One region of the Enterococcus malodoratus genome, then DNA from elsewhere that is predicted to be linked to it. Evidence: predicted binding sites of a transcription regulator. Region 1 holds the regulator's gene; the other holds the start of a gene.
What was found. Region 1 encodes NrdR, which represses ribonucleotide reductase genes. Its sites were predicted from a motif close to ACACNATATATNGTGT; they were not measured.
Positions count from the first base shown of each region.

Region 1 (15,471 bases):
TTCTGAATAACTGCTGTAAACGGCAAATGGTTCATTCATCGTTACCCATTGACCATCTAGATACTCTTGCGTACTCATCGTTACGGAAGGTCCGCCGTTATATTCCTTCACACCGAATAAATTATAATACGGTGCACTAGACAATTGAGAAGACCCAAAACCGGTTTCAACTAATGCTTGGGCAACCATGATCGATGCATAAAGGTCATTTGACGAAGAAACCTGCATCGCTGAGGCACCTAATTGTTCAATAAATGCGGATTGATTTTGCGTTTGGCTAGTTTCAGCTGCATTTGCCTTAACGGTATTCATAGCTAAAACACCTGGTGAAAGAATCATTGCTGTTCCTAATAAGGGCACTGTTCTTTTCGCCGCTTTGATCCGCTTTTCCTTCTGCTGTGTTCTTATATAATTGTATTTTTCGGTACGAGTCTTAAACTGGTTCATTATATACCTCCAAGAAACCTTTACAAAGCTCTTCATTTTTAATTACTTTAAAAGTATAATCCAAGAACAATTAACAAACAATTTAAATACTACAAATTCACTAATTTGTCATTACTTCGTAATATGTGTAATGAAAAAGTTGTTATGTTTCTGTTTCGAAACACTTGATTTTTTTCATTCCAATTAATCAAGTATTAATTTCACGAAAAAAAAGCAAAGCAGCATTGAAAAAATACTGTTTTGCTTTTCAGTTTAAAGTTCCATTTTTTGTTTACATTTTTCTTTAATCATCTATCGGTTGATTTTGAAAAACTAATTGATCATCAAGCAGTTCAATTGAAACCTTAGTCTTTGGTAATACACGTCCAGCGATAATTTCTTTCGCCAGCGGTGTTTCCACTTCACGCGTAATAAAACGTTTTAGTGGTCGTGCACCATATTGCGGTTCATAAGCCTTTTCAGCAATCCAACTTTTAGCGTCTTCTGTAATATCTAATTGAATTTCTTGTTCTTCCAAACGATGTGACAAATGCTGCACGATTTTCTTAACAATACTCTTCACATCTTCTAAGCTTAGAGGTGTAAATAAGATTGTATCATCGATTCGGTTTAAGAATTCTGGTTTGAAATGACCCTTCAGCATATTTAGAACTTGTTCTTCAGTCGCTTCAGGAATATTTCCATCAGCAGTCACACCATCTAACAAAACTTGGGACCCAATGTTGCTCGTCATAATCAATACCGTATTTTTGAAGTCGACTAACCGTCCCTTAGAATCCGTTAAACGTCCGTCATCTAATACTTGCAATAAAATATTAAAGACATCCGGATGTGCTTTTTCAATTTCATCAAGCAAAATAATCGTATATGGATTTCGCCGAACGGCTTCTGTCAATTGTCCGCCTTCTTCATAACCGACGTAACCTGGAGGTGCTCCAACAAGCCGTGACACAGAATGTTTCTCCATGTATTCACTCATATCGATCCGTACCATGTGATCTTCCGAATCAAACAAATTTTCGGCTAACGCTTTTGCAAGCTCTGTTTTACCAACACCGGTTGGTCCTAAGAATAGGAATGAACCCAGCGGACGATTAGGGTCTTGTAATCCAGCACGTGATCGTAGAACAGCATCACTCACTGCATTGACTGCCTCATCCTGCCCAATCACACGTTTATGGAGCGTGCTGTTCAGACTTAATAATTTTTCTCGTTCACCCTCCACTAATTTGGTTACAGGAATTCCCGTTAATCGACCGACTACTTGGGCAATTTCATTTTCGGTAACCGATTCTTGAACCATTTTAATGTCATTTTTCTTATTCTTTTCTTCTAAATCAGCTAATTCTTTTTCTAAGTTTGGAATCGTTCCATGACGAAGAACAGCGGCACGCTCCAAGTCATAGTTATTTTCGGCATCCTCTAATTCATGTTTGGCTTGATCGATCTCAGCCCGTTTATTAGAAACGACGTTCACTTCTTCTTTTTCTGTTTCCCACTGCAACTTCATTGCATTGGTTTCTTCACGAAGATCAGCCAGTTCTTCTTGCAGATTTTCTAAACGTTTTTTACTAGCATCGTCGCTTTCTTTTTTCAAAGCAGCTTCTTCGATCTCTAATTGCATCAAACGTCGAGTAACTTGATCAAGTTCAGTCGGCATAGAATTCATTTCTACCCGAATACTGGCACTGGCTTCATCGACCAAATCTATTGCTTTATCAGGCAGGAAACGATCCGTAATATAACGATCCGATAATGTAGCCGCTGCGACTAATGCATTATCATGAATATTTACACCATGATGAATTTCAAAACGTTCTTTTAAACCGCGCAAAATACTGATCGTATCTTCCACTGTTGGCTCTTTGACTAAAACTTTTTGGAACCGACGTTCTAACGCTTTGTCTTTTTCCATGTATTGGCGATACTCATCTAATGTTGTCGCGCCAATCAAGTGTAATTCACCACGAGCCAGCATGGGTTTTAAAATATTTCCGGCATCCATACTGCCTTCAGTTTTCCCAGCTCCGACAATGTTATGAATTTCATCAATAAAGAGTAAGATTCGCCCATCTGATTTTTTTACTTCTTTTAAAACAGCTTTTAAACGTTCTTCAAACTCGCCGCGGAATTTTGCTCCTGCGATCAACGAACCCATATCCAAAGAAAAGACCGTCTTATCTTTTAAGTTTTCCGGCACATCCTTGCGAACGATTCGTTGGGCCAAACCTTCAACAATTGCTGTTTTACCAACACCAGGTTCTCCGATTAAGACCGGATTATTCTTAGTCTTGCGTGAAAGAATCCGAATAACATCTCGAATTTCTTCATCGCGACCGATAATTGGGTCCTGTTTTCCATTTTTGACTTGTTGAACTAAATCAACACCATACTTTTCTAATGCTTTATACGTCTCTTCTTGATTTTGCGAAGTCACTCGATCCCCTCCTCGCATGTCCTCGATATTTTTTTGTACTTCTTTTTCATTTAATCCCTGTTGAATCAAATATTTCGTTAAAGGATAATTCTTTAGTTTCATTAACGCTAAAATGACGATTTCCGTTGATAGAAAATCATCTTGAAATTTCTCACGTAATTTATCTGCCTCACTCAATAAATTAAATAGATTTTGACTGAGATTTTGACCATACTGAACATTGCCGCCGCTAACTGTTGGATACTCATCTAAAACCTTATCCACTTCACGCTCAAACTGATCAACATCAATCCCTGCATCCGTGTAGAAATTCCGGCCAAAATGATTCGGCTGCAGAAAAATCTTCCATACATGAACGATATCAATCTCTTGATGGTGTCTCGTTACCGCAATTTGCTGTGCTTCAGCAATCGTTTCTTGTAAAGTTGTCGTCATCTTTTCGATATTCATAGACATACCTCCGACATTATTAATAGTTTACACATATTAGTATATAACCTTGGTCAGTAAAGGTCAAACATTAAACTCGATAAACTCAAAGTTTATTATTATGAAGAAAAACAAAACAATGCTACAATTCTTTCATTACTAGAAAGAGAGTGATTCAATGATTTCTCGCGTGATTGGATTCGAAAAGGGGTTTCGACTATCTGACGGAAACCATTTTGAAACATATGAAATGATGCTTCCTAAATTGAACAAATTTGATCTTGTCGTAAAAAATTTAGCCTCCTCGATCAACCCAGTAGATACAAAATTAAGACAAAGTGGTAAAGGTACTTCTCAACCGCATGTCTTAGGTTTTGACAGCGTTGGCATCGTGACCCATCTAGGCAGCGATGTTAAAAATATAGAGATTGGCGACCGTGTCCTTTTTGCCGGAACGACTAAAAGATTCGGCAGCTATAGCGAGAGTCAAGTAGTTGATTCTCGGATCGTCGCAAAATTATCAAGCGGAATTCCGACAGATGAAGCGGCAGCAATGCCTTTAACGTTTATCACCGCCTACGAAATGCTGTTCGAAAAAATGGGCTTGTTTCCTAAAGAAAACCAAAATAATGGTACGATTTTAATCATCAATGGTGCCGGCGGTGTTGGTTCAGTTGCAACTCAATTGGCAAAGTGGGCTGGTCTAACAGTCATTGCCACAGCTTCTCGCAAAGAGAGCAAAGAATGGTCAAAACGAATGGGTGCCGATCATATTATTGATCATCATAAAGATTTGACCAAACAATTAAAGAAAATCGGTTATTCTTCTCTTCCTTACATTTTGATTCTGCATTCTACCGATCGTTATTTTGAAGAAATGAGTGAATTGCTCGAGCCCTTCGGCCATCTCGGCTCGATCGTCGAATCAAACAAAGATGTAGATCTGGCAAAATTAAAAAATAAATCCGGCAGTTTTGATTGGGAATATATGTTTGCAAAAACAGATTATGATTTTAATATAGCTTCACAAGGCAAAATTTTAGAACTGTTAGTACAGTTAATGCAAGAGCAAAAAATTCAAAGCACACTGACTAAAATTATTCCTGGTTTCTCGCCTGAAGTTTTTTATCAGGCTCATCAATTAGTCGAAGAGGATAAAATGATCGGAAAACTGGTTGTACATTACTAATAAAAAAAGGAAGCTAACGATTTCAGTCGTTAACTTCCTTTTTTGCTTCTTTGATTTCATGATTGATTTGACGCTGCTTATTGAATAAGACATAGATCATTCCGATCAGAAATGGCAATAAATAAGTCGCATAGCGATAAAGCAGTAATGAAGATACCGCATCAACCTTTCCAACAACATTTCGGAATAATAGAACATAAACGAATTCAAAACCGCCGATCCCGCCTGGTGCGGGTAAGACTCCACCTAGAATTACTGTGAAGCTGATCAACGCAACGGTTAACCAGATATCGATATCTGGATAATCCTTCACTAAAATGAAGAAAGGCAATGAATACCAAACGACCAATTTTGCCATATTCGAACAAAATACCCGAATGACTGCATTTCGATCACGAATAAACGTTTTGATCGCCCCTCGTAAAGAATACACTTGATTATTCAACTGATCAACAATATCACGCAGCTTTTGCCGCTTAAATAGTCGGTTGCATATGATCACAAACAAAACTTGCGCATTAATATTTAAGCTCAGAACCAATAAACTTGATATAATCAGCAAGGTTACGAGAACCCCCGCCAGCACCAGAAAAATACCATTGGCGATGTGCGCCTGAATTGCACTGCTTTTTATCACCAGAAAAACTAACGCCCAAACCATCAAAGCTATCTTATAAGTAATCATCCGCAAGGCACTGGTTCCTGTCGCCTCGGAATATGTCAGTTCCTTTTTATGATAATAAATGACTTCAGATACGATCGAGCCAGTCCCGAAAGTGATCACCCGATAAAACGTTGCATAGGCCGATGCAAAAAAACCGTCACGAACAGTAAATTGGGGATTGAATTCCCCAGCGATATTTTTGATCGTATACCCTTCAATCACCTGACTAACTAGCCCGAGAGCGGTAACCCCCAATAACACTGGCAAAGAAGTTCGACCCAGTTCAGTAAAAATATCACCTAACGAGTCTCGGATAACAAAAATAATTATCCCAATCATCACTGTGAACAAAAGAATATTTAGAATCAATTTACGATTGATTGATAATTTCATTTTTTAGCCTCATTTTTTTCTTTATTGCTCTAGCCTACCACATGCCAAAGAGCAAAAAAAGAAAAAGCTTCAAGTTTCCTCAAAGCTTTTTCAGAAAAAATCATTTTGCGTTGTTTTCAATAATCTTCACGATCACATCGACCGCTTTTTCCATTGTTTGTAGAGAAACAAACTCAAAACGTCCATGCATATTTTCCGCACCAGCAAAAATATTTGGTGTAGGAATACCCATGAATGAAATCTTAGAACCGTCAGTCCCGCCGCGAATTGGTTCGATAATTGGTTTAACATCAACCTCTTCCATCGCACCTTTTGCAAGATCGATAACGCTCATATCTTTTTCGATGATTTCACCCATATTATAATATTGATCATACATGTTGATTTCTACACGTTCTTGATCAAACTGACTATTCATTTTTGCTTGAATGTCTGTAATCATTTGTTTGCGTGATTCAAACTTATCGCGATCATGATCGCGAATAATGTAGGTCATTTTTGCTTCTTCTACATTACCGTCTAAGGCTAACAAATGGAAGAACCCTTCGCGTCCATCTGTTTTTTCTGGACGTTCAGATTCTGGTAATTGATTATGGAAATCAATCGCCATTTGCAACGCATTAATCATTGTATTTTTAGCTGTACCCGGATGAACATTTTTACCATGCATAGTGATCTCAGCTTGAGCCGCACTAAATGTTTCATATTGTAATTCACCGATTGGTCCGCCGTCCATTGTGTATGCGAAATCTGTATTGAATTGTTTCACATCAAATTTATCCGCACCAATACCGATTTCTTCGTCAGGACCAAACCCAACACGAACTTCGCCATGTTTGATTTCTGGATGATTAATCAAATATTCCATCGCTGTCATGATTTCGGCAATCCCAGATTTATCATCAGAACCAAGCAAGGTAGAACCGTCAGTCGTAATCAATGTTTGACCCGTATAATTTTTTAGGTTAGGAAAATCTTTTGTATTTAATGTATATTTTCCATCAGCATCCAATTTGATGGTTGATTCGCCATCATAATTTTCAACGATTTGAGGGTTAACGCCGTCAGCATTAAAATCTGCTGTATCCATGTGAGAGATAAATCCGATAGTCCGCGCTTCTTTGTCAATGTTGCTTGGCAAAGATGCAATCACATAGCCATTTTTTTCATTGTAAGTAACGTCCTTCATGCCGATTTCTTCTAATTCTTTCATCAGCTCATGAGCAAAGGCTACCTGTGTTTGAGTTGTAGGTGTTGTGGTGCTTGTCGCATCAGAACGAGTTTCTGTCTTAACATAGTGTAAAAAACGCGGTAATAAATTTTCGTACATCTTACTCTCTCCTTTAATGCTATTTATTTAAATGAAAAAGGATTGGTGGAAGTCTCAGATACAAAGAAATCAACTTTCCACCCTTCTTCATTTTTCCATTGTTCAAATAGAGCCACCATTTTTTCTTTACATAATGACTCAATGTAATGCCCCGGATCAATGACTAACATCCCCGTCTCTTGCATATCATGAGCGGTATGATAATAAACATCTCCGGTAATATAAACGTCCGCATTCGCTGCTAAAGCATCACGATAAAATTTCTCTCCGCTTCCGCCGCAGATTGCTACACGTTTAATACTTTTCTTTGAGTCGTGCGGATAAACCACACGTAAACCTTCTAAAGCAAGAACCTTTTTTACTTTTGCGATAAAGTCTTCTGTCGGCATCGCTTCCTTCAACTCGCCAACTCGACCGATTCCGAAGTTTTCTGCTAAATTATCCAGGTGATAAATATCGTAAGCTGGCTCCTCATAAGGATGTGCAGCTAACATTGCTGCGACTATGTCAGTTTGCTTCGTTTCAGGAAAAATCACTTCGATTTTACTTTCTTGAACCTGCTCAGGGACATTTGACGAACCAATTGTTGGATTCGCTTCTTCATTCGGTGTGAAACGTCCAGTTCCATTTACAGTAAAAGATGTCGCTTGATAATTTCCTTGCTCGCCTGCACCAGCTTTAGCCAATGCTTCACGCATTTTTTTAGCATCCGTTTGTGGGACATAGACCGCTAACTTTTTCATTTTCACAGTATGCGTATGGATCAAGTAACTTGTATCAACCACTTCTAACATTTCACAGAACCAATCATTCAGTCCATTATGAATAATATCCATGTTTGTATGAGCCGCATAGACTGCAATGTCATTTTTGATCAGATCAGCATACATTTTCGTCTGCACATCATCCGTAGTTAGACGAGAAAACGGACGAAAAATCGGTGGGTGCTTAACGATCAATAAATCGATCTTCTTTTCAATCGCCTCTTCCACGACAGCAGGTCGAACATCTAGACTCATCATAATTCGATCGACTTCTTTGTTCAACGTACCGATATGCAAGCCGACTGGATCGCCTTCTTCAGCCAACCACTCAGGACAATACTGATTAAAGCGTTGGATAAACTTACTTCCCTGCATCTGCAAGTACCTCCTTGATCCATTCGATTTCTTGAGCAACTTCTCGAATTTTTTCTGCAACGTCTTGATCACTTTGGTGTAAACTAGCTAGAATTCTTTCGCTCTTAACAAGTTTATGCTGCCACTTTTCTTGAAAGACAGGATTTCTTTCCTCAAGCAGTATCGGACCAAAAAAAAGTTCCCTTGCTGAATAACTAGGAATCACCGGAATTTTTTCAGCAACAATGATTTCGTACACCTTATTGTTCTCTTCAATGATCGCTTCATTAGTGATCGTGTAGTTCTCATTGACTAACCATTGTCGAAGCTGTCTTTCGCCGACATTCGGCTGTAAAATCAATCGTTCTTTTCCAGAAAGACGATTTTTTTCTTTACCTCGCTGTAAAATATCGCGGATCAACACCCCGCCCATTCCGCAGATGGTAATCGCAGAAATTTCATCGCTTAACTCAACCGCTTCTAGTCCATCCGCCAAACGTACATCAATTTTGTTATCTAAACCATTTTTAGCAACTTGCTTTTTGGCAGATTCATAAGGACCAGATATAACTTCACCAGCGATACCATAAGCTATTTCTTTTTGCAGCATTAAAGCAACCGGCAGATACGCATGATCAGAACCGATATCTGCTAACCGTGCATCCTTTGGTACGAATTCCGCCGCTTTTTGCAAACGGATTGATAAATCCTTGGCATTCATCTCTTCACATCCTAAAAATTATTATAACACTCCTTAAAAAAAGCGCCCTTAAAAAAGTGCTAAATGATAGCGCTTTTTAATAGGGCGTTTGCCTTTTTCTAAGAAAATTTTCCTTTTTTATCCGTTACGGCGATTTTCACCAATCACCCAAATTTCTTTACTTAAATAACGGACACGTTCCATGATTCTTTTAGCCTTCAATGGTTCTTCGTCACCACGTTGGGTAACAGATAAATGTTTTTCCAATTGATCCATGTTGAAGTTTGAAGAAAAGAATGTCGGTAACTGTTCCTGCATCCGATGCTGCAAGATTACCCCTAAAACTTCATCACGAATCCAAGCACTCATAGAATCCGCTCCAATATCATCGATCATCAAAATCGGCGCACGTTTTACCCCGTCCAGCTTAGGCCCCACTTTATCATTAGAAATAGCTTGTTTCATTTCACCAGCAAAAGTAGGAAAATGTAAGAGTGTCGTCTCAAATCCCTTAACAGCCAATTCATGTGCCACGGCTCCAAGTAAATAGGTCTTTCCTACCCCAAAATCCCCAACTAAGAACAGAGCTTTATGAAACATTTTAGGGTTCGCCTCGTATTGATTGATAAAATCTAAAGAAGCTTCCAACGCTTCACTACGTCCAGAGGTCACTTCGAACGTTCGAATAGAAGCCTTTCGAATATCCTTTGGCATATCCAACGAGTTTACTCTATTGCGAACCTCTTCTTCACGTTTCACACGTAGCAGCTCATCAGTTGGAACATACGTCACATCAATAAAATGAAAATTTAGACTTAACTGCGGTTCATAACCTGGTGCAATCATACTCGGGTCTGATGCCAAGTATTTTTTCTTTTCTTGAACAAACTCGTACAACTTAGCAAAAGACTTCTCAATGTCTTCTTGAGTCAGCTTTTCTTTGTGTTCCTCAATAAATTGGCGAACATCTGAGTCGGCCAAAATCTCTTCCATCATTTGGCGGTAACGACCATCGACTCCACGACTTTTAATGATGCGATTCAATTCTTTTCCTACATCTTCCATTAATCGTCACCTTCTTTATTTAAATATTCCGCTAACTTGCGGTTCAATTCAGCTTCTTTTTCAGGTGTTAATTTCGTCTCTTTCGGCGGTTGCTTGATATGCTCAGGCAGAGCCTCTTTGCGACCCGTCCCACGTTTTTGATATGCTGGGCGGCTTGCTTGCGGTTTACGAACCAGCTTTTGATTATTTTCTCGTACATGAGTGATCGCTGCTTCTGGCGTAGTAATCTTCTTTTGGGCCCAATCGTTGGCGATCGCATTCAAATAATTAGCATTGATCACTGCCTGATTTTGAATTACCAAAATATAATTAATGATAATATTGATCACACTCTTCGGCAATAAATTGCGTCCGATCAACTCTTCTAACAATCGAACCTCAGTATTCGTCTCGAAACCGCCCTTTTCACGTTTGATTGCCCGTAGAAATGTAACCGGCGCAATTTTTTTACTTTGAGCAATAATCTCTGATTCTTGTGGCGAAAAGCTACCTGTCTCTACAGCCTTTTCTGTTACAGGTTCTTTAGGTGCAGCTGAAACTTTCGGTCGTTTTTCTTTATTTATCAACTGTCGCAAATAATTAAAGTTCAAACCAGTCTTTTCTCCAGCCGCGGCCTTAGCAACAAACTCAGCCAAGTCTAACTCATTTACTCCATACAATGTTTGAAACGTTTGAAGTTTTTCCCGTTCTTCAGCACCCAGAATCAGATTGAATCGTTTCAACTGCTGACTAAATAAGGTCCAATCAAAATCGGTATTATCTGAAAAACTCGCTTGCGTCTGTTCCAATACTTCCGTTTGGCTAGCGAAAGCTTTATCATCCAATCGATAAACTTCACGAAAGCGTTTCGTAATATTTTTAACTTGCCCTTTATCAAAAAGTTGAGGTTTAAAACGCTCTACTAAACGTTCATAACGCCTTCTTCCAACTTTATCCATTAATAAATAAGACATCAATGGGTCTTGGAAAAATTTTTCCGGAACTACCGGTGAACGTAATTGATAGATCAAACTCATTCCGATCTCATCGTCCGTCTGCTGGTAAGTTTCTAATAGACCGATACCCTCAAGGTGTTCTCGCGCCTTGACTAAATGCATCAATCCAATGTCAATCGCCGCTAATAGATCCGTGTGCATCAAACTAGGACTTTTCCCCTCCAGTGTGACGTCACTAATCAGAGTCAGATATAAACTCGCAGCGTGGCTTCCGATGATCGGCTGGTATAAGTAAAGCAAAGCGTCTTGCTTGCTTTGATCAAGTTGTGGCTCACCATAGACCGTATAAAAGGTGCTGGGTTTTAGTTCTTCTGCCACCAAAAAGCCCCCTACTCTTCATCCGCTGACTTAGCTTTGTCAACGATCTCCTGTAATTCCTTTAGAAATACAGACATATCCTTAAATTGTCGATAAACACTTGCAAAGCGAATATAAGCAATCTCATCGACTTCCATCAAGTCTTCCATGACAAACTCTCCGACTTGACTAGTCGGAACTTCATTTTCTCCCATACTGCGGACACGATTCTCTACGTGATCCACGATCTGTTCCATTTGTTCCATTGCAACTGGGCGTTTTTCTGCAGAACGGATCAATCCACGCAAGATTTTATCCCGACTGAATTCTTCACGGTCACCATTACGCTTAACAACCAATAAAGGCGCTGCTTCAATACGTTCAAAAGTCGTAAAGCGGAACCCACAGCTTTCGCATTCTCTCCGACGGCGAATCGCTCGGCCATCATCAGTTTGCCGACTATCAATTACTCGAGAATTATTATGATTACATCTTGGACAACGCATAATTTCACCCCACACTTTCATAGCTATTCATTAAGTTTTTCTATCGCTCACGATAGAAATGATTTCTGTTATATAGAATTATTTTTTAAAAACAAAAAAAGTTTGAATAAACGGATTAATTTGTTTATATAACATGAGTTTACCATAACCAGCCCGCTAAAAAAAGCGTCGTAATGCTACGACGCTGAATTCTTTAAGAAACAAAATTATTTTCTTTTAGCCAATCCATAACTTGTTGACGCGTTGTTTCTTGCGAACCGCAATTATCAAAGACGATGTCTGCCCTTTTTTTCTTTTCTTCTAATGAAAGCTGGCTGTTGATCCGCCCCAACGCTTCATTTTCCGATAAATTATTTCGTGCGATCAGACGTGTTAATTGAATTTCCGGCGTCACATAGACGACAGCCACCTCATTCATCATCGCTTCGTATTTTCCTTCATACAAAAGCGGTATATCTACGACAACTAAATCACTGGATTGCTCCGCTTCCTTCGCCTGTCTCTCTATTTCACCGCGTATAAACGGATCAAGTGTTTCATTTAATAGTTGACGCTTTTTCTCATCTTGAAAAATTAGCGCACCTAATTTTTTTCGATTTAAGCGCTCATCAGCCAGCAAAATTTCATCGCCAAATACTTTCACCAGTTGTGCTAATCCAGGCGTGTTTGGCTCTACTACTTCTCGTGCGACAATATCTGCATCGACTACTGAAAATCCCTCTGCTTTAAAAATATCTACGACCGTTGATTTTCCACTCGCAATTCCACCAGTGATACCTAACACAAAGCTCATTTCTACACCTTCTTTAATTTTTGGCAATGCGGACAAAGATGCGTGCCTCTTTGGGCAACCTTTATTTTGATGATCGGCGTTCCGCAACGAGAACAAGGGGTGCCTGTTTGCCCATAAACGTGCAGCTCTTGTTGAAAATGACCAGCCTCGCCTAAAGCATTCAAATAGGTTCGAATTGTCGTTCCTCCAGCTTCTTTGGCCTTACTGATGACCTCAATGATTGCTTCACGAAGTCGACGGACTGTTTGCGGGCTCAAAGTATTCGCTGGTTGTTCTGGATGAATTTTGGCCAGCCAAAGAACTTCGTCAACATAAATGTTTCCTAAACCCGCAACGATTTTTTGGTTCAACAGTAATGGTTTAATCATTGTTGAAGATTTCTTAAGCTGCTCCTTGAACAAATCTAAATCAAAGTCATCCTCTGTCGGTTCCGGTCCCAATTGCATTAAACCTTTATAGTCCTTCGCCATTCCTTTTTTTAACAAGGCCATCCGGCCAAATTTTCGTACATCATGATAAACCAATTCAGAACCATCAGTAAAAATGAAGCGCACATGGCTGTGTTTATCTAAAGCTGTTGGCTGTTCAAAATACTCATACTTTCCTTCCATCCGCAAATGCGAAACCATTTCATAATGAGTAAATTGAAAAATCAAATATTTTCCGCGACGCTCCACAGTCTGGATCGTCTCACCGATTAATTGTTGTTGAAAGACCTCAACCTCTGGAAACTCAACGATTCGCGGCCAATACACATCGACTTTTGCGATTGTTTTTCCTTTGACTAAAGAAACCAACCCTTTTCTCACGGTTTCAACCTCTGGTAATTCTGGCATACAATTCACTCCTAGTTCTTATTGATCCAATCAAAAAAATTTATTATCGCAGGTTATTCATTTGTGTTCGACAATTACTAAATAATTTGCTTTCTAAAAGAAGAAGCTGCTCCAATTTTTCGGTTCAGCTTCTTAACTATTATTCAGCATGATTTGTGAAAGAAACTACGGTTCAATTAACCGTACCGTTTCTTTCACAGCTCTACTTTATTTTGCTTCGTACCACGTTTTTCCCCAATTGCTATCAGTCAGCAATGGTACATCTAATTGAACTGTATTTTCCATTACTTCTTTTACCAATTTGTCTAATTGATCCAATTCGCTTTCTGGTACTTCAAAAACTAATTCATCGTGTACTTGCAGCAGCATCGTTGCTTGAAGGTTTTCTTCCTTCAAACGTTTCGCCATTTCGATCATTGCGAGTTTCAAAATATCTGCAGCACTTCCTTGAATCGGTGTATTGATCGCAGTTCGTTCAGCAAATGACCGAAGATTAAAGTTCCGAGCATTAATATCTGGTAAGTAGCGGCGGCGATTATATAAAGTAGCAGCATAGCCTTTGTCTTTTGCTTCGCGGACACTATCTTCCATGTAACGTTTCACATCTGGATAATTCTCAAAGTAAGTATCAATATACTCTTGAGCCGCTTTACGAGTAATGCCAAGGTTTTGCGACAATCCATAATCAGAAATACCATAAACGATTCCGAAGTTCACAGCCTTAGCATTTCGACGCATATTTGGTGTCACTTCATCTTCAGTAACATTGAACACTCGCATCGCTGTACTAGTGTGAATATCCATTCCATCACGGAAGGCTTGTTTCAGGTGTTCGTCGCCAGAAATATGGGCTAAGACACGTAGTTCAATTTGTGAATAGTCGGATGAATAAATCAACCAATTTTCATCCCGTGGGACAAAAGCTTCACGAATTTTCCGGCCTTCTTCTAATCGAATCGGAATATTTTGCAAATTAGGATCAACCGAACTCAACCGACCCGTTTGCGTCAAGGTTTGAATATATCGTGTATGAATCTTATTATCGCTTTGAATCACTTTTAATAGTCCTTCAACATACGTTGATTGGATCTTAGCAATTTGACGATAGTTCAAAATATGTTCGACGATTGGTGCCTGCTCCCGTAGTTGTTCTAATACATCAACTGCGGTCGAGTAGCCGGTCTTAGTCTTCTTGATGACTGGCAGTTGCATTTTTTCAAATAAAATCACACCAAGTTGTTTTGGTGAATTAATATTAAACTCTTCACCAGCATCTTGATAAATTTTTTGTTCGATCTCTTGCAGCCGTTTTGAAAATTCGCCGCGCATCGTTTGTAATCGTTGAGCGTCGACAGTGATTCCTGCAATTTCCATTTCAGCCAAAATACGAGAAAGAGGTAATTCCATTTGGTAGAATAGCTTATCTTGTTTCTTTTCTTCCAGCTCATTTTCCAATTTATCGTTTAAGAAATGAATCGCTTTGATTTTACGTGCTAAATGCCCAAAGAAGACTTCATCATCCTCTGGCAAACCTTTTTTTGCACCTTTGCCGTATATCTGTTCATCCGTTTGAATCTCTGTGTAGCCGTAATACTGTGCCACTCCAGCAATATCATTGCTGTTATCATTAGTATCCAGCAAATATGCCGCCAACAAAACATCAAAGTTAATGCCTTCTGTTTTCGTAATATAGCGATTTAAGGCAACATAAGTACGTTTCGCATCATACACCTTTTTACTATTCGCTGTTTCTAACCATTTTTTAAAGGCTGCACTTTCAAATAAGGCCAGCTCATTCGTTACATAAATCTTTTCCTTTGTTCCCCAAGCTACACCCACTATGTCTGACAAATGGTAATTATCTTCTAACATTTCCACGTATAAAGCTGAGTCCATATCAAACATTTCTTCGCTGAAATCATTAACGACTTCATAGTTGATATCTTCTAGCTCAACTTCCTCTTCTTCAACATTCAATTTGCTTAAAAAGCCCTTGAAATCCATTTCCTTGAAGAAAGGAATCAATTTATCCAAATCTTTTCCAGTATAAAGAAGCTCATCAATAGAAATATCAACCGGCGTATCCAATTTGATCGTAGCCAACTCTTTGGAAAGAAAAGCTTGCTCCTTATCGTTGATCAAGTTTTCTTTCATTTTGCTTTTTTTCAGTTCATCGATGTTTTCATAAACACCTTCGACACTACCAAATTGTTTCAATAATTTAATTGCTGTCTTCTCACCGACTTTTGTCACACCAGGATAATTATCTGAA
Region 1 is NZ_JAQDPG010000002.1:427,264-442,734, forward strand. It holds gene PGP85_RS05400 (glucosaminidase domain-containing protein) at 1-447, opposite strand, end outside; gene clpB (ATP-dependent chaperone ClpB) at 731-3,334, opposite strand; gene PGP85_RS05410 (zinc-binding alcohol dehydrogenase family protein) at 3,492-4,502, shown strand; gene PGP85_RS05415 (lysylphosphatidylglycerol synthase transmembrane domain-containing protein) at 4,525-5,559, opposite strand; gene pepT (peptidase T) at 5,660-6,889, opposite strand; gene PGP85_RS05425 (Nif3-like dinuclear metal center hexameric protein) at 6,913-8,034, opposite strand; gene PGP85_RS05430 (tRNA (adenine(22)-N(1))-methyltransferase) at 8,015-8,728, opposite strand; gene dnaI (primosomal protein DnaI) at 8,846-9,772, opposite strand; gene PGP85_RS05440 (DnaD domain protein) at 9,772-11,085, opposite strand; gene nrdR (transcriptional regulator NrdR) at 11,097-11,570, opposite strand; gene coaE (dephospho-CoA kinase) at 11,764-12,363, opposite strand; gene mutM (DNA-formamidopyrimidine glycosylase) at 12,366-13,199, opposite strand; gene polA (DNA polymerase I) at 13,407-15,471, opposite strand, start outside.

Region 2 (15,471 bases), on a different contig from region 1:
TACAGCCAAGAAAGTATCGATATCTTCATAATCACCTTTTTGCCATGCCCATTCATTCCCCTTAAAACCACACACAAAAATCCAAATAATATTAAATAGCGGAATGAGACACAATAAAGGCAAATAACTTTTATTACCGATCCCCCAAGTAATATTGTACATAAATGCTCCCCAGTTCCAGCCTTTTATCTCATCAGGGATAATTCTGTTCGATTGTTCGTCCATCGTTGAAACTCCTTTAAGTTATTTATAAGAACCAATTAATAATAACAAAAAACAGTATCTGTGTGAATAACTAAAATAAATCAGCCTAGTTAGGTTGCAAACACCTCACTAGACTGGTTTAAAATGGTCAATCAAAATAATTTATCACTTAATCTACCAATACCCGAAACTGAAAGTTCCTAATTACAGCACCAAAAAAAATAAAAATATTTCTGAACTACCTCAACGGATTCTGCGCCATAAAATCAGGATCAACCATACGGACAAACCCAGACTAATGACTAACGTTATAATCCAGCCGATTTCGGAATGAGTGAATGGCAGCGGCATATTCATGCCGAAGAAACCAGTCACGATTGTCGGGATTGTTAATAGTAATGACCAGATCGTTAAGATTTTCATCGTATCATTCAAATTATTGTTCAATAAATTATTATAGGTACCGGATAGCTGATCCAACACTTCGCTGGAAAGCTTCGTCATCTCTACCGCTTGCTTGGCCTCGATCAAGGCATCGTCCAGTTCTTCTTTTTCCTTATCCGTAAAGCTTGAGAAAATCGATTGCGCTTTTATTTGTTCTAACAGCACCGCATTCTGCTTGGTCGCGGTTACTAAATAGACCAACCCGATCTCTAAGTCGGAAAGAGCCAATAAATTTTTATTCGTCGTTTTTTCCCTCAGCTTTTTGTTCAAGTGAATCCGTTGACTATCCACTTCCTCCACTAATGGGAAATAATAGTCGGAAATTAAAAATAAAGTATGGAATAGCAAACTCGCCGTACTTTGATTTGGCTCATTGGACAAAATGTTTTCGATAATGTTTTCAACATACGCTGTTCGTTCATTGATAAAAGAAAAAAAGTAATGATCCTTCAAGATGAAGGCCATCGGACTGGTTTCATAGTGATTATCTTTTTTTAACAGATTAGGCACATTAAAAATCAACAGCAGTGCCTTCTCCATTGGATCATACTCCACCCGAGCCCGTTCATTGTCATCCAGTGCATACGTCAGCATTTCATCGCTGATCGCATAGCTGGCTCTCAATTTTTTTATTTCATGTGATTGGGTGCTGTCTACATTGATCCACGAACACATCTCTTGATTAAATGTTTGTCTACTGTCCATCAGAAACCTCCTAGTGCGAATTCATCCTACTCTCAGTATAACAAAAACTTTCATTCAGTATTCATTTCTGCTTGCAGGCTGTTTTGCCAGTAAATCTATTCCGACAAAAAACCTTTTTGTTGACTTAATCAATACCTCGTCTTATTATACTCGTGTAGTGAGGTATTAAATGTAAGGAGGTATTAGCTTGGAAATTGATAAAGAGGTTTTGCGGGGATATATCGATCCGATTATTCTCAGTATTTTGGCTAAAGCAGATAGTTACGGATATGACATCGCTCGTCAAGCAAAGAAATCGAGCAATGAAACGTTTGAATTGAAGGAAGGCACCTTATACGTCGCATTCAAACGCTTGGAAAAAAATGGTTATGTCGTAAGCTACTGGCAAGATGGACAAGCAGCTCGGCGTAAATATTACCACTTAACCGAAAAGGGAGCGGCTTTCTTACAGCATAAAAAACAAGAATGGCAATTCATTAAAGACTTAATGGACGGTTTTTATAAAGGAGACGAATAAAATGAGTACATCAATCGATGATAAAATTCAAAAATTTGCAGACAATATGGTCAAAGCCAGTTTGAGTAAAGATCAGCTAAGCTATCCCGAACGAATGGCTCTAAAATTACAAGAACTGCAAGAAAAGACAAAAAAGAATTTAAAGCCCGACCGGAAGGAAGAAACGGAAGAAATCGCTGGTTACATCAAAGAGTATATGACTCAACTAATGGCTGAAGAAAATTTAAGCGAACAAGACGCTTTGAATAAGGCAATGGCTACTTTTAGAGCTGATCGGCCACTCTCTGACGAAGAAATCAGAAATCAAGAACGCCAAGCTTACTATCAAACGATCGATCCGCAAACTGAAGAATCCATCGGCTTAGGCTATGCCAGCAATTTGTTCATCGGGATCGTAATCGGCGCAATCATCGGGATCTTCGGACAAATATTATATAGCGGTGAATTGATTGGTATCGTCTTCTTTTTAATGCTTGGTTTAGGGTTACTGCTGGGTATCGCACTAGGTTTGAACAAGCACAATCGCGTGATCAGTCAGAACCACTCAAAATAGTCCGCAAAAAAAAGCTTTGCCAGATTTTGGCAAAGCTTTTTCTTATTCCGCTTCTACGGGAACACCTTGGACTTCTAGGATTTTTTCATCGATCATTCGAATGACTTCATCGCGTGCGGCTGCTTCATCGACAAAGTTCAAACGATCGCCGTCGATTTGGATTTTAGGACTCTCATTGTAGTCTTCATACCACTGATCGTAACGGCTGTTCAATTCTTTATAGTAATCATATAGTGTCGGATCAAATTCTAATTGTTCATATTCTCGGCCACGTTTTTGAATCCGTTCCATCATGGTTTCAAATGAGACACGAATGTGTACTAATAAATCAGGATGCTTTTTGTGAGCAGCATATGGCAATTCTTGCATCATGTTCGCCAACAACTCATCATAAACTTTCACTTCTGTCTCGGTTGCTCGACCAAGATCAGCATTTAAATGGAATAATAAGGAATCCTCATAGATTGAACGATCCAAGACATTATTATCATCCTGCATCGCCTTTTTAATACTGTCAAAACGTTTGTTTAAAAAATAAATCTGTAATAAAAATGCATATTGTTCTGGGTCTGCGTAAAACAGCGGCAATACCTCATTATCATCAATCGACTCATAAAAAGCCTGACTGCCTAAATGCTCTGACAACATCGCGGTCAAACTTGATTTTCCTGCTCCAATAGTTCCTGCTAATACGATCACGCTCATAAACCTCCAACTCGTTTCATACAAAATATAGTGCGGATTTTCCAACTTATTTAATATACCCCCAATATCTTGTGTCGTCAAACGAAATACTTCTAAAATAATTCAATTTTTTCTTCTAAGGAATGTTTAAAAAATCGTTGATTTTCAAAAACTTTTCAGTCGTTTCGTTTACTTGTCCCCATTCTCTGAGTAAAATGAGAAAGAGACTTAAAAGGATAACTGCTATTAAGTAAAAAACAGGCCCTGTTTATTCAGGTAGAAGACAAAAAACGTATTGCTTTCGCTAAAAAATTAATTGCTTTAGAATCACTACTAGACAGTAGTGAGCTGCGTTGGTAATCACTTTTATTTTCTCTGGGGGAAAATAATTACTCTAAAACGAAATAGGGGTTTTTTTAATGAAATCGATTGGCACGGGTTATGCCAGCGGGAAAATCATATTAATGGGAGAGCATTCGGTTGTCTACGGGGAACCAGCGATCGCCTTTCCTTTTTCAGGAACAGGAATCCAAGCGACGATTCGCGCAAATAAATTAGAATCCTGGATCGAATCCAGCTTCTTCCACGGACCGCTTTCAGAAGCTCCAACTACGATGCGAAATGTTACGGTCTTACTTTGGTATTTAGTGAAACATTTTAAAATTCCAGAACCATTTTATTTAAAAATTGAAAGCTCGATTCCAGCAGAACGCGGAATGGGCTCTAGCGCGGCTGTTGCCGTTGCAATCACACGCGCCGTCTTCGACTGGATGGAAGAACCAGCAACACAGGAAAAAGTGCTGCATTTTGTAAACCAAGCCGAAGCAGTTGCCCATGGCAATCCTAGCGGCATTGATGCCACAACGATCAGCGGCACCGAACCGATCCTTTACCAAAAAGGAATCGGCTTCCAACCCTTCCAATTAAATATGGATGCTTTTTTAGTCGTCGCCGACACTGGCGTCAAAGGTCAGACACGCAAGGCTGTCAAAGATATTGCAAAACTGATGGAGCTGCGGCCCTATGAAATCAGCAAACAAATGCGGACATTAGGCAAACTGACTGGTCAAGCTCAACAAGCGATTTTACAAAACCGCCCACAAATTTTAGGCGACTGCATGAATCAAGCGCAAAGTTTATTGCGGCTATTAGGCACCAGCAACCGCCACTTAGATCACCTGATCGAAACAGCCTTAGAAAATCAGGCGCTAGGCGCCAAATTAACAGGCGGAGGCCGTGGCGGATGCATGATCGCTTTAGCAGAAAATGAAACACGCGGTCGTCAGCTGCAACGCATCTTATTAGATGCCGGCGCGCGAAATACATGGATTGAAGGGTTAGGTGTGTACGCACATGTTTAGTGGTAAAGTTCGGGCTTATACGAATATCGCCTTGATTAAATATTGGGGCAAAGAAAACCAAGAACTGATTATTCCAATGAACAATAGCTTATCATTAACATTGGATGCTTTTTATACTGAAACACAAGTACTCTTTTCAAAAGACCTGACCGAAGACCAATTCTATTTGGATAATCAACTGCAAGATTCGAAAGCGACCTTAAAAGTGAGTCGCTTTCTTGATTTAGCGCGCGAAAAAGCCGATTGTACGCTGTATGCAACGGTTCGCAGTCAAAATTTTGTACCGACTGCTGCTGGCTTGGCTTCTTCTGCTAGCGGCTTGGCTGCTTTAGCAGGTGCTGCCAGCGCAGCATTAAAATTGGATCTTTCTTCAGAAGAGCTATCACGTTTAGCGCGTCGCGGCTCTGGTTCTGCCTGCCGCAGTATTTATGGTGGTTTTTCAGAATGGCAAAAAGGGACTTCTGATGAAACTTCTTATGCAGTAGGAATTGCTAGTGACGGTTTTGAAGATCAGCTTAGCATGATTTTCGTCGTGGTCAACGACGCTCAAAAGGATATTTCCAGTCGTGACGGAATGCAGCGAACGGTTGAAACATCTGCTTTTTATGATGGCTGGCTGCAAACTGTACCGCACGATTTAACTAAAGCAAGAAAGGCCATCGCCGAGAAAGACTTCATTGCTCTTGGAGAAGTGACCGAAGCCAGTGCTTTAAAAATGCATGGGACAACTTTAGCAGCTACACCGCCCTTTACTTATTGGTCTGCGGAAAGTATGAAGGCGATGAATCTTGTCCGCCAAATTAGAAACGATGGTTTGCCCTGCTATTTCACGATGGACGCAGGTCCAAATGTCAAAATTCTGGTTGAACGAAAAAATGAAGAAGCTTTATTAAATGCTCTAAGAGATCAGTTTGACGCGCAACAAGTCGTTGTTGCTCATACAGGTCCAGCAATTGAAATTTTGTCAGAGGAGGAAGCGTAAATGATCGAAGTAACTGCACCAGGTAAATTATATATTGCTGGTGAATACGCGGTAGTGGAACCGGGACATCCGGCGATCATCGTGGCGATTGATCAATTTATTTCGGTCTCTATCGGCCCCGCAAAAAAAAGCGGCAGCATCCAATCCGCTCAATATAGCGACATGCCCGTTCGTTGGACTCGTCGCAAAAATGAACTAGTTTTAGACATTCGCGACAATCCTTTTCATTATATTTTAGCGGCGATTCACTTTACTGAAAAGTTCGCACAGGAAAAAGGAAAAAAACTTGCTTTCTTTGATTTGAAAGTAACGAGCGAATTAGATAATTCCAACGGCCGAAAATATGGCCTAGGTTCTAGCGGCGCTGTAACTGTGGCGACCGTCAAGGCCCTGAATGCTTTTTACGATCTGCAGCTTTCACAACTTGAACTGTTTAAATTGGCAACTTTAGCTCATTTGAACGTCCAAGGAAATGGCTCCTGCGGCGATATTGCGGCAAGCTGTTACGGCGGCTGGCTAGCTTTTTCCACGTTTGATCACGAATGGGTTCTAGCTAAATTAGAATCTGAGAAAATGTCTACTTTGATTGAAAGCGATTGGCCAAACCTGCAAATCGAACCTTTGCAAGTTCCTGAAGATTTGCGTTTATTAATTGGCTGGACCGGCAGTCCCGCGTCGACTTCTGATTTAGTTGATCAGGTTCATCAATCCCGCAATGAGAAGAAAACATCCTACGAGAATTTTTTACAAGACAGCACAGATTGCGTCAACCAAATGATTCAAGGCTTTAAACAGAATGATATCTCGCTGATTCAAAAAATGATTCGCAAAAATCGCAGTTTGTTAAATCAATTAACTAGTTTAAGCAACGTATCGATTGAAACAGAGGAATTGAAACGTCTGAATGATCTCGCTGAGAAATACGGCGGTGCCGCAAAATCTTCTGGTGCTGGCGGCGGCGACTGCGGAATCGTCATCGTGGATAAACGTGCCGGAATCTTGCCTCTGATGAGTTCTTGGGAAAAGGCGGGCATTACTCCTTTGCCTTTGCACGTCTATCACTTCACGGAGGATCGCTATGAATCGTAAAGATGAACACGTTTCTCTGGCACGCGCATTTCATCAGAAGCCAAAAGAGAATGATTTTGATGCCATTCGTTTGGTTCATTCTTCTTTGGTTGCTGCACGACCAGAAGACATCGATCTAAGTACAGAAATTCTGGGGTTAAAACTCAGTACGCCTTTTTACATCAACGCCATGACTGGCGGCAGCGAAAAAACCAAACAGATCAACCACGATTTAGCGATCGTCGCTCGCGAGACCAACTTAATGATGGCAACGGGCTCAGTCAGTGCTGCCCTAAAAGATCCCGCTGTAGCTGACTCTTATACTGTTGTCCGCGAAGTAAATCCGAATGGGTTGATCTTAGGAAATATGGGCGCCGGCAGAACAAGCGACGACGCCAAAAGAATCGTCGACCTGCTTCAAGCAGATGGTATGCAAATCCATTTGAATGTGCCGCAAGAACTGGTCATGCCTGAAGGCGATCGTGATTTCCATGAGTGGCCTGAAAATATTCAAACAACTATTCAACAACTACCTGTTCCAGTGATCATTAAAGAAGTCGGTTTTGGCATGAGTAAAGAAACCATTCAGCAGCTGCAATCACTTGGTGTTAAGGCGGTGGATGTTTCCGGTCGCGGCGGCACAAGCTTTTCGCAAATCGAAAATGCCCGCCGTAAAAAACGGGAACTGAACTACTTGGACGATTGGGGACAATCAACGGTGATCTCCCTTTTAGAAGCCCAAGAGGTTGATGAGCTGACACTTTTAGCTTCTGGAGGTATCCGGGATGCTTATGATATTTTCAAAGCTCTCTGCTTAGGCGCCAAAGCGGTTGGTATCTCTGCTACTATTTTGGATCACCTTCTCAGTAACGGAATCGATGCTACAGTCGAAATGATCGAGGACTGGAAAACACAGCTTCGCCGATTGTATTTAATGACCGATAAAGCTACGACTGCTGATTTAATTCATAATCCAATCATTCTAAGCGGCGCACCAAAAGAATGGTGCCAGGCCCGTGGAATTGATTATAAAAAATTAGCAACACGCAGCTAAATCTGAACCAGCAAATAAGAGGATGAGATCAACCGATCTCATCCTCTTCATCTGTAAAGATATTCTTTTGAACCATCGCTTGCGCTTCTTCAGCTTTCCCCTCAAGCAACGCTCGATAAATTGTATTATGCAAACTTGTATTGTCTTGATAATCTTCCATCCGCAAGACCTGTTGGCTTAAATGCAGTTTGATATCCGATAGCAGCTCATTGTACCATTTGATCAAGAATGGGTTTTGGCTCATCGCCACGATCTGTTGATGAAAAGCCAAATCTGCCTCGATATATTCGGAAAAATTTCCGGCCTCTAATAACCGATTCCTTTGAAACAGCACTTCCTTTAATCGCAGCATGTCTTTATCTGTTCGATACATCGCTGCCAGAACAATCGCCTGACTCTCAATCATTGAACGTGCTCGTAAAAGATCCGTCGTTGAAAATTCTCCAATACTGCCATTTTTGACAAATGTACCTGAGCCCTGCTTCACTTCTAAAACATTGCTATAGACTAAAATCTTTACCGCTTCTCGTAAAGTCGAACGACCCACTCCGAAAATTTCGGCCAATTCTTTTTCAATCGGTAATTTATCCCCGATCATCAATTCGTTTTGCTGAATATAATTTTCTACTTGCTGAATCGTCTCATTCACCAGATTGCGATTTTTCGTCATTTTCATAGCCTCTTCCTTGTATTGTCAGCAGCAAGATCCCGCTACACAAAATAATCATAACATATAAAAAGACATTGAAAGATCTAAAAATATCAACTGCTATTCCTAAAAGAATTGGGATCAAGCCACCGACAATGTACCCGAAAGATTGTACCATTCCAGTCCATAAACTAGCCTCTAACGGATCTACACTTGCTTGTAATGGCAGCAGCATAGCGATTGGAAAATAGCCGCCCAAACCAAAACCAATCAGAACGATTCCGCTGATCAATAAGAAAAGAGTATTCGTTAATAGGCAGCCAACTCCTAACAATATCAGACCTCCGCAAATCAAAATCCAACGCCGCGTATTTCCCCAATGGTCCATTAAGACTGGAATAACAAAGCTGAAAATCATTTGAACGATTACAAAAATAGTCAAATACTGACTGGCTTCGCCGCGAGAAAAACCTTTTTGAACAAGCAGCTCCACTAGCCAAGTACTCACGCCGTAAAACATTCCTGATTGTAATCCAAAGAATAGAACCATCTTCCACGCTTGCAGTTTTTTTAGCGGGAACCCGCTCGAAGTAATAGAAGCTGACGACTGGATCGTCTTCTTTCCCATGACAAAAGACCAAACAACACCCGCAACTATCGCTAACACACTCCAAATCCCCAATGCAAAGGGCCATGAATAATCGGCCAAAGAAAGACTGAATCTCGATGCAGCGGCCGAACCAACACCCATACTGATGGAATAGACACCGATCAGCAAACCCGTTTGCCGCGGAAAATATTCCTTGATCAAACTTGAAAGTAAAGGCCCAATAATTGCGATAGCGAATCCGATCACGACTGCTGAAATAACTAAGCTTAGATAATTAGAGAAAATAATCCGACTCGCCGTACCCATGGCTAAAATAAACAAACAGAACAGGATACTGCGGTCACGGCCTATTTGCTGCTGCATCCGTTTAACGCCAAAGGCCATGACCCCCATACAAATTACCGGAATACTCGTTAGCAAACTCACTTGAAAATTGTTCAGCTGCAAATCTTGTTTGATCAATCCGATCAAGGGCGGTATCGAAGAAATCCCCAATCGCAGATTCAGCGCCACAATAAATACTACAAGAACCATTTTTTTATTTTTCATAAAAACCTCCTTTTAAAATTCATCTGATGTATTTTAAATTCATCCTATCATTTTAAAAGGAGCTTTACAATTCTATTAGGAACTTCTTTATCTGTGAATAGTTTGGCACACAAAAAAAGAAACCCACAAATGAGTTTCTTTACCTTCTAAATATTCGCTGAAGCCAACTTTTCTTTTCACCAATCCGGATGTTTCCACTAATTTTTTTGGCATCCAGCATTGACTGAAAAAAGATATTGTCTTGCAGTAATAATTGATTAATAATTTTCAAACGTCTAAAATATTTCTTCTTACTCTCATCAAACGTCAGATCCTCTGGTAATTTTCCAGAAGCTTCGAGACGAGTGTAATCTCTTTCGACAAGCTTTAACAATTCGTATTGTTGTGTCAGCAGATGATTGATTTGTTTGATTTCAGGAGGTGTCACAGAAATTTTCGACTCTGAAGGAGCAAATTGATTCATCGCAGCGACATAATCTTGCATGTCTAGCATAAAGATATGATTGGCTTTACTGGCCATCAATTTTTTTTCATTTACTAAATAATCAATTAATGCACCTAGTCGCGCATTTAAGTTTCCTAATTCTTCTAACTCACGTTTCAGTTTCTCCATGCCCTCGAACCTTTCTTCTCATCCTAATCCTAGTCTATCGTTTTTCACAGGCTATAACAATCAAAGAGATTCATTTTGTCTAAAAAAACTGAACATTTTAAATAAAAAAAATCAGAATTATTTTTTTCTAAAAAATATGAAAATTTTTTTATAACTAGCCGCTGAATATCAATTTTAGGCTTTGATAACTTGTTCTTATACCATTAGATTTTTACGTAAAAAAATTGCATCGTGTTTGCCTTTCTTCCGATTTATCAAAAAAAAGAGCCCTCATATTGAGGGCCCTTGCTAAGCTCTATGCTTTGTAATCGTAAGCTGTTACGATGATTTCTTTCAACTCACTGATCAATGGTTCTTTAGGATTTGCTGTTGTACATTGATCTTCATAAGCCAATTCTGACATACGATCAACTGTTGTATTCAACGTTTCTTGAGTCACGCCTTGCGCTTTCAAGTTCATGTCAATCCCAACTTCTGTTCCTAAGTTGTAAACCGCTTCGATCAACGCTTCAACTAATTCTGCTGTTGTATTGCCTTTAAGTCCTAAGAACTTCGCAATATCTGCATAGTCAGTGTCTGCACGGAAGTAGTCATATTTAGGGAACATCGCATGTTTTTGCGGATCTTTGGCATTGTAACGGATAATATGAGGCAATAGAATTGCATTCGTACGTCCGTGAGGAATACCGTATTCTCCACCAATTTTATGTGCGATTGAGTGACAAATTCCCAAGAAGGCATTAGCAAATGCCATACCAGCCATTGCTGAGGCGTTATGCATTTTTTCACGCGCTTCTGGATCTGCCGTTTTCACTGATTTATCAAGGTTTTCAAAGACGATCTTGATCGCTTGTAAACTTAAACCACGTGTATAGTCAGAAGCCATAACAGATACATAAGACTCGATTGCGTGAGTCAATACGTCCATACCAGTATCAGCAGTAACTGAAGCAGGTACTGTCATTACAAATTGAGGGTCCACGATCGCTACATCTGGAGTCAATGCGTAGTCTGCTAATGGGTATTTCACATGTGTTTCACTATCTGTAATAACGGCAAATGGTGTTACTTCAGAACCAGTACCAGAAGTTGTTGGGATACATACGAACTGAGTTTTTTCAGGTTTGCCGATATTGTACGTCCGTTTACGGATATCCAAGAATTTTTGTTTCGCGCCGAAGAATGAAGTGTCTGGGTGTTCAAAGAACATCCACATACCTTTCGCCGCATCCATTGCAGAACCACCACCAAGAGCGATTACTGTATCAGGTTGGAAGTCGTTGAATACTTCTAAGCCTTTATAAACAGTGTTTGTTGAAGGGTTAGGTTCAACATCAGAGAAGACTTCGATTTTCACGTCATTTTTGCGACGTCCAAGAACTTCGCGAACGATGTCAGCGTAACCGAATTGAACCATACCAGGGTCACAAACTAACATAACACGTTCAACGTTTTCCATTTGTGTCAAATACAATAGAGAGTTCTTTTCGAAGTAGATTTTTGACGGTAATTTAAACCATTGCATATTATTTCTCCGTTTCGCTATAGTTTTAACATTGATTAAGTTAATAGCAGATACGTTCTTAGATACAGAGTTCTTACCGTATGAACCACAACCAAGAGTCAATGATGGGATCATTTCATTGTAGATATCACCGATACCGCCTTCAGCAGATGGTGAATTTACTAAGATACGGCAAGCTTTCATACGCAAACCAAATTTCACTTGCAAGTCTTCGTCTTCAGTATGGATAACCGCTGTATGTCCCAATCCGCCTAATTCAAGCATTCCTTGGCAAAGATCGAATCCATGTACATGATCGTTTGCTTTGATCATTGCTAAAACTGGAGAAAGTTTTTCACGTGATAATGGATAATCAGCGCCTACACCGTCTAATTCTGCAATCAGAATTTTTGTGCCTGCAGGAACTTTGATACCTGCACGTTGTGCGATATCTTCAGCTGAATGACCAACGATTGCAGGGTTAACTGCATATTTGCCTTCATTCATTACAGCGTCTTCTAATCTCTTTAATTCTGCTTTTTTCACTACGTATACTTGATGCGCTTGGAATTCAGCTTTCACTTCTTCGTAGACTTCTTTGTCAACGATGACCGCTTGTTCAGAAGCACAGATCATACCATTATCAAATGATTTTGATACGATCAAGTCATTTACTGCACGTTTGATTTTCGCAGTTTTTTCAATATATGAAGGAACGTTACCAGCACCTACACCTAAAGCTGGTTTACCAGTAGAGTATGCTGATTTAACCATGCCTGGTCCGCCAGTCGCAAGAACGATTGCTACGCCAGGGTGGTTCATTAACATTGATGTTGCGTCAATCGATGGCTTTTCGATCCATTGGATACAGTTTTCAGGAGCGCCCGCTGCGATTGCAGCATCACGAACGATACGTGCAGCTTCAGCCGAACATTTTTGAGCACTTGGGTGGAATGCAAATACAATTGGATTCCCTGTTTTTAATGCGATCATTGATTTAAATATTGTAGTAGAAGTTGGGTTTGTCGTAGGCGTTACCCCACAAACAACTCCGACAGGTCCGGCAACTTCAATTAAGCCTTTTTGTTTGTCTTCGCCGATTACACCAACTGTTTTATCATGTTTAATGCTGTTCCAGATATATTCTGATGCATACATGTTTTTGATGGCTTTATCTTCAACAACTCCGCGGCCAGTTTCTTCAACCGCCATTTTTGCCAACATCATGTGCTTGTCTAGTGCAGCCATTGCCATTTCGTGAACGATATGGTCAACTTTTTCTTGATCGAAATCTTCCATTTCTTTCAGAGCAACATTTGCTTTTGTCGCTAGTTCGTCAATCACTTGCTCAACACTAACCGTGTTTTTTTCCTTTTCAATCGCTTTAGCCATGTGTATCCTCCTAAAAATTTTTGTGTTACTTTTCACATAGATATCATACAACACTGATTCCTGTTTGTAAACAGTTTTTGTGATATTTTTCACACTAATATTTTTTATTAACAAATGCCATTAAAACAATGAGTAAGGAACATTTGTTTTTTTGAGAGATTAAAAAAATTTAGAGACTCTTAAAGAACTTTTTTCACAATGTTTTTTTGCCAGACAGATTTCTATCTGATTCAAAAAAGATAAATATGAAAAACTGATTAGCCGTTCTCTGCTAACCAGTTTCGTTTTTAACTATTTTTTTTGAGAAAGATCCATACTACAGCGAGTAATCCGCCGCCGAGCAGTAAAAGAAACTTATTTTCCGCCATACCAGTCTGCGGATACTGTTTCTTTGTTGAATTTGAAGGTGATTCATTTGTTTGTTCGCTGCTTGCTTTTTGGCTAGTTTCCGTTTCTTTAGGGAATACTTTTTTCACAGGAGCAGCTTTTCCTTCCTTTGTATTTTCCTTAGTCAGTGCCAAGAATTGATCCTCTTTATCAAAAGTAAATTCTAGTGGATCACTATCAAGTTGATAGCCTTCTGGAGCCCCTACTTCTACCAAAGAGTAGTTACCTGCAGGCAGTGGGTTAATATGAAGCTTTCCATTTTCATCGGTAATTAGTTCTTTTCGAAGATACAACTCCTCTCCTTCTGCATTTTTCAATTCGAACTTGGCTCCTTGAAGTTTATCGCCTGTCGATGAATCTATTTTGGTTAAAGTAATTCCTTTCTCATCTTTCATCTCTTCTTCAGAGGTGGAAGAAGATGATGCTGGTGCTGCCTGATACTTCATTGCATTTTCTTTAGCTTTTTGTTTTGCAGCAGGTTTCTCTTGGGGTTCTTTTCTCATTTGAGGAATCGCCAGTGCAGAGACAGCCACAAAATCATTTGAAAACTGTTCTTTCACTGTCGGTCGATTCAAAATCAAAAAGCGGGCTGTTTGAGTGTTTTCAGTTTGGTATTCGTACTGATCTCCTTCTCCCGCTCCTCCTGTAATCACCGTTGAATAACTTGGATTGGTTATTTCCCGAATCAAATAGCTGTGATTATCTTTTAACAGCGAAGACCACCCCATCGCCCCCGTATTTCCGTCAATTCTATCTAGATACTCTCCTTGAGCTGTTTTATTTTTGTAAAAAACTACATTGACTGGATCATTCTTTTGACTCAGCTTCCTTTCTGTAATTCCATAGGCGATAGGATTCATTGATTCGCTCTTGTCTACAAGTACATATTCAAAGTTTTTAAAATCCTTTAGAGCTCCAACCCCTTCTACTTTGGTTACCACCTGAATCAAATCATCGATTGGAGTCCGTAATTCAACAATTTCTAATGTTGAACTATTGAGAGAGTCATTTCCGCCTGGATTGATTTTATTACCTGCCTTTATCGCTTTCAGCTTGACCGTTAATTTCAGATTGTTCAGCATTGTCTGACTGGTAGCCTGTTTATTTAGTGTCACGGTAAAATAATTTTTACTTAATGAGCCCAGTCCAAAGATTTCATTCGTCGTCCCATCTTTTAGTTGGAGTGATGGCGGGTTTTCGTGGCTGCTAAAATAGTGATCATCTGGCAAAGAAACAGTAAAGGTATCTCCCGATCTAATCTCATCATTTTTCTCTTGATTGATTTTTACTGTGTAATTCATTTGAACGATATCATCCACATGGATCTTGTTTTCTTCCGAAACTTCGCCGCCAGTATCTTTTACCAGCTTCAGATCAATAAGACTGATTTTATCTGAAATATCGTTTGCAGCGGTCGAGACTATCGGACATATCGTTCCCATAGTCACCACATAGGACCCTAGCAGTAAAATCAACACCAGAACAGACAAAATACTTTTCCTCATTCTTTTCCCCTCCCATAAATTCCCTCTCTCCTAGTCAAAAATAGAATATTTATCCTGAAATTCATTGTTCCGATGAACAGTCTTTCATGAATTTCTGTCTAACACATCGCTTTTCCTTATTTTCTCAAAAAATGAGGGGTAACTGAGCTGTTTTTCAAATCTTATCTTTCTTAATTTTTAGTCTTAGTAAGTAATCTGGTTTTTTTGATACAACGCAAAAAAAAGCGCGTATAAAAATACGCGCTTCCCAGCAGAAAATATTAATGTAAGAAATAATTCCTACTTATCTTCGGTTTTATCTTCAGGTGTTTCTTCAACAACGGTTTCAACTGGCTCTGTTGTTTCTGGTTCAACAACTTTTGTTTCAACAGGCGCTGCAGCAGGACGTACACCTGATTGAACCGTTCTGATTGAAGAACGATCGAATACTAGGTAGATTCCTTCACAGTCCAAAGTAACTGTCTTGTCGCCGCTGTTGATTTCAGAAATCACACCATGCAAGCCGCCAATCGTTACAACACTGTCGCCAACTTTCATTGCATCTAATACACCTTGACGTTCTTGCTGTTGTTTCTTTTGAGAACGGTTCATCATGAAGAACATTCCCAGCATCAACACAAGTAAGATAATCATTGAAAAGTTTCCCATTTTTAAATTTCCCCTCGCAATCTTAGTAATTCCACTTTTAAC
Region 2 is NZ_JAQDPG010000015.1:11,899-27,369, reverse strand. It holds gene PGP85_RS19360 (hypothetical protein) at 1-225, opposite strand, end outside; gene PGP85_RS19355 (magnesium transporter CorA family protein) at 448-1,353, opposite strand; gene PGP85_RS19350 (PadR family transcriptional regulator) at 1,541-1,870, shown strand; gene PGP85_RS19345 (hypothetical protein) at 1,872-2,423, shown strand; gene PGP85_RS19340 (deoxynucleoside kinase) at 2,466-3,128, opposite strand; gene mvk (mevalonate kinase) at 3,527-4,468, shown strand; gene mvaD (diphosphomevalonate decarboxylase) at 4,461-5,450, shown strand; gene PGP85_RS19325 (phosphomevalonate kinase) at 5,451-6,539, shown strand; gene fni (type 2 isopentenyl-diphosphate Delta-isomerase) at 6,529-7,572, shown strand; gene PGP85_RS19315 (FadR/GntR family transcriptional regulator) at 7,601-8,242, opposite strand; gene PGP85_RS19310 (MFS transporter) at 8,214-9,380, opposite strand; gene PGP85_RS19305 (hypothetical protein) at 9,520-9,993, opposite strand; gene adhE (bifunctional acetaldehyde-CoA/alcohol dehydrogenase) at 10,289-12,889, opposite strand; gene PGP85_RS19295 (prealbumin-like fold domain-containing protein) at 13,177-14,781, opposite strand; gene yajC (preprotein translocase subunit YajC) at 15,061-15,429, opposite strand.
Region 2: PGP85_RS19340 (deoxynucleoside kinase) is a predicted target of NrdR. The motif match lies at 3,188-3,203, and genes of this name have one in related genera.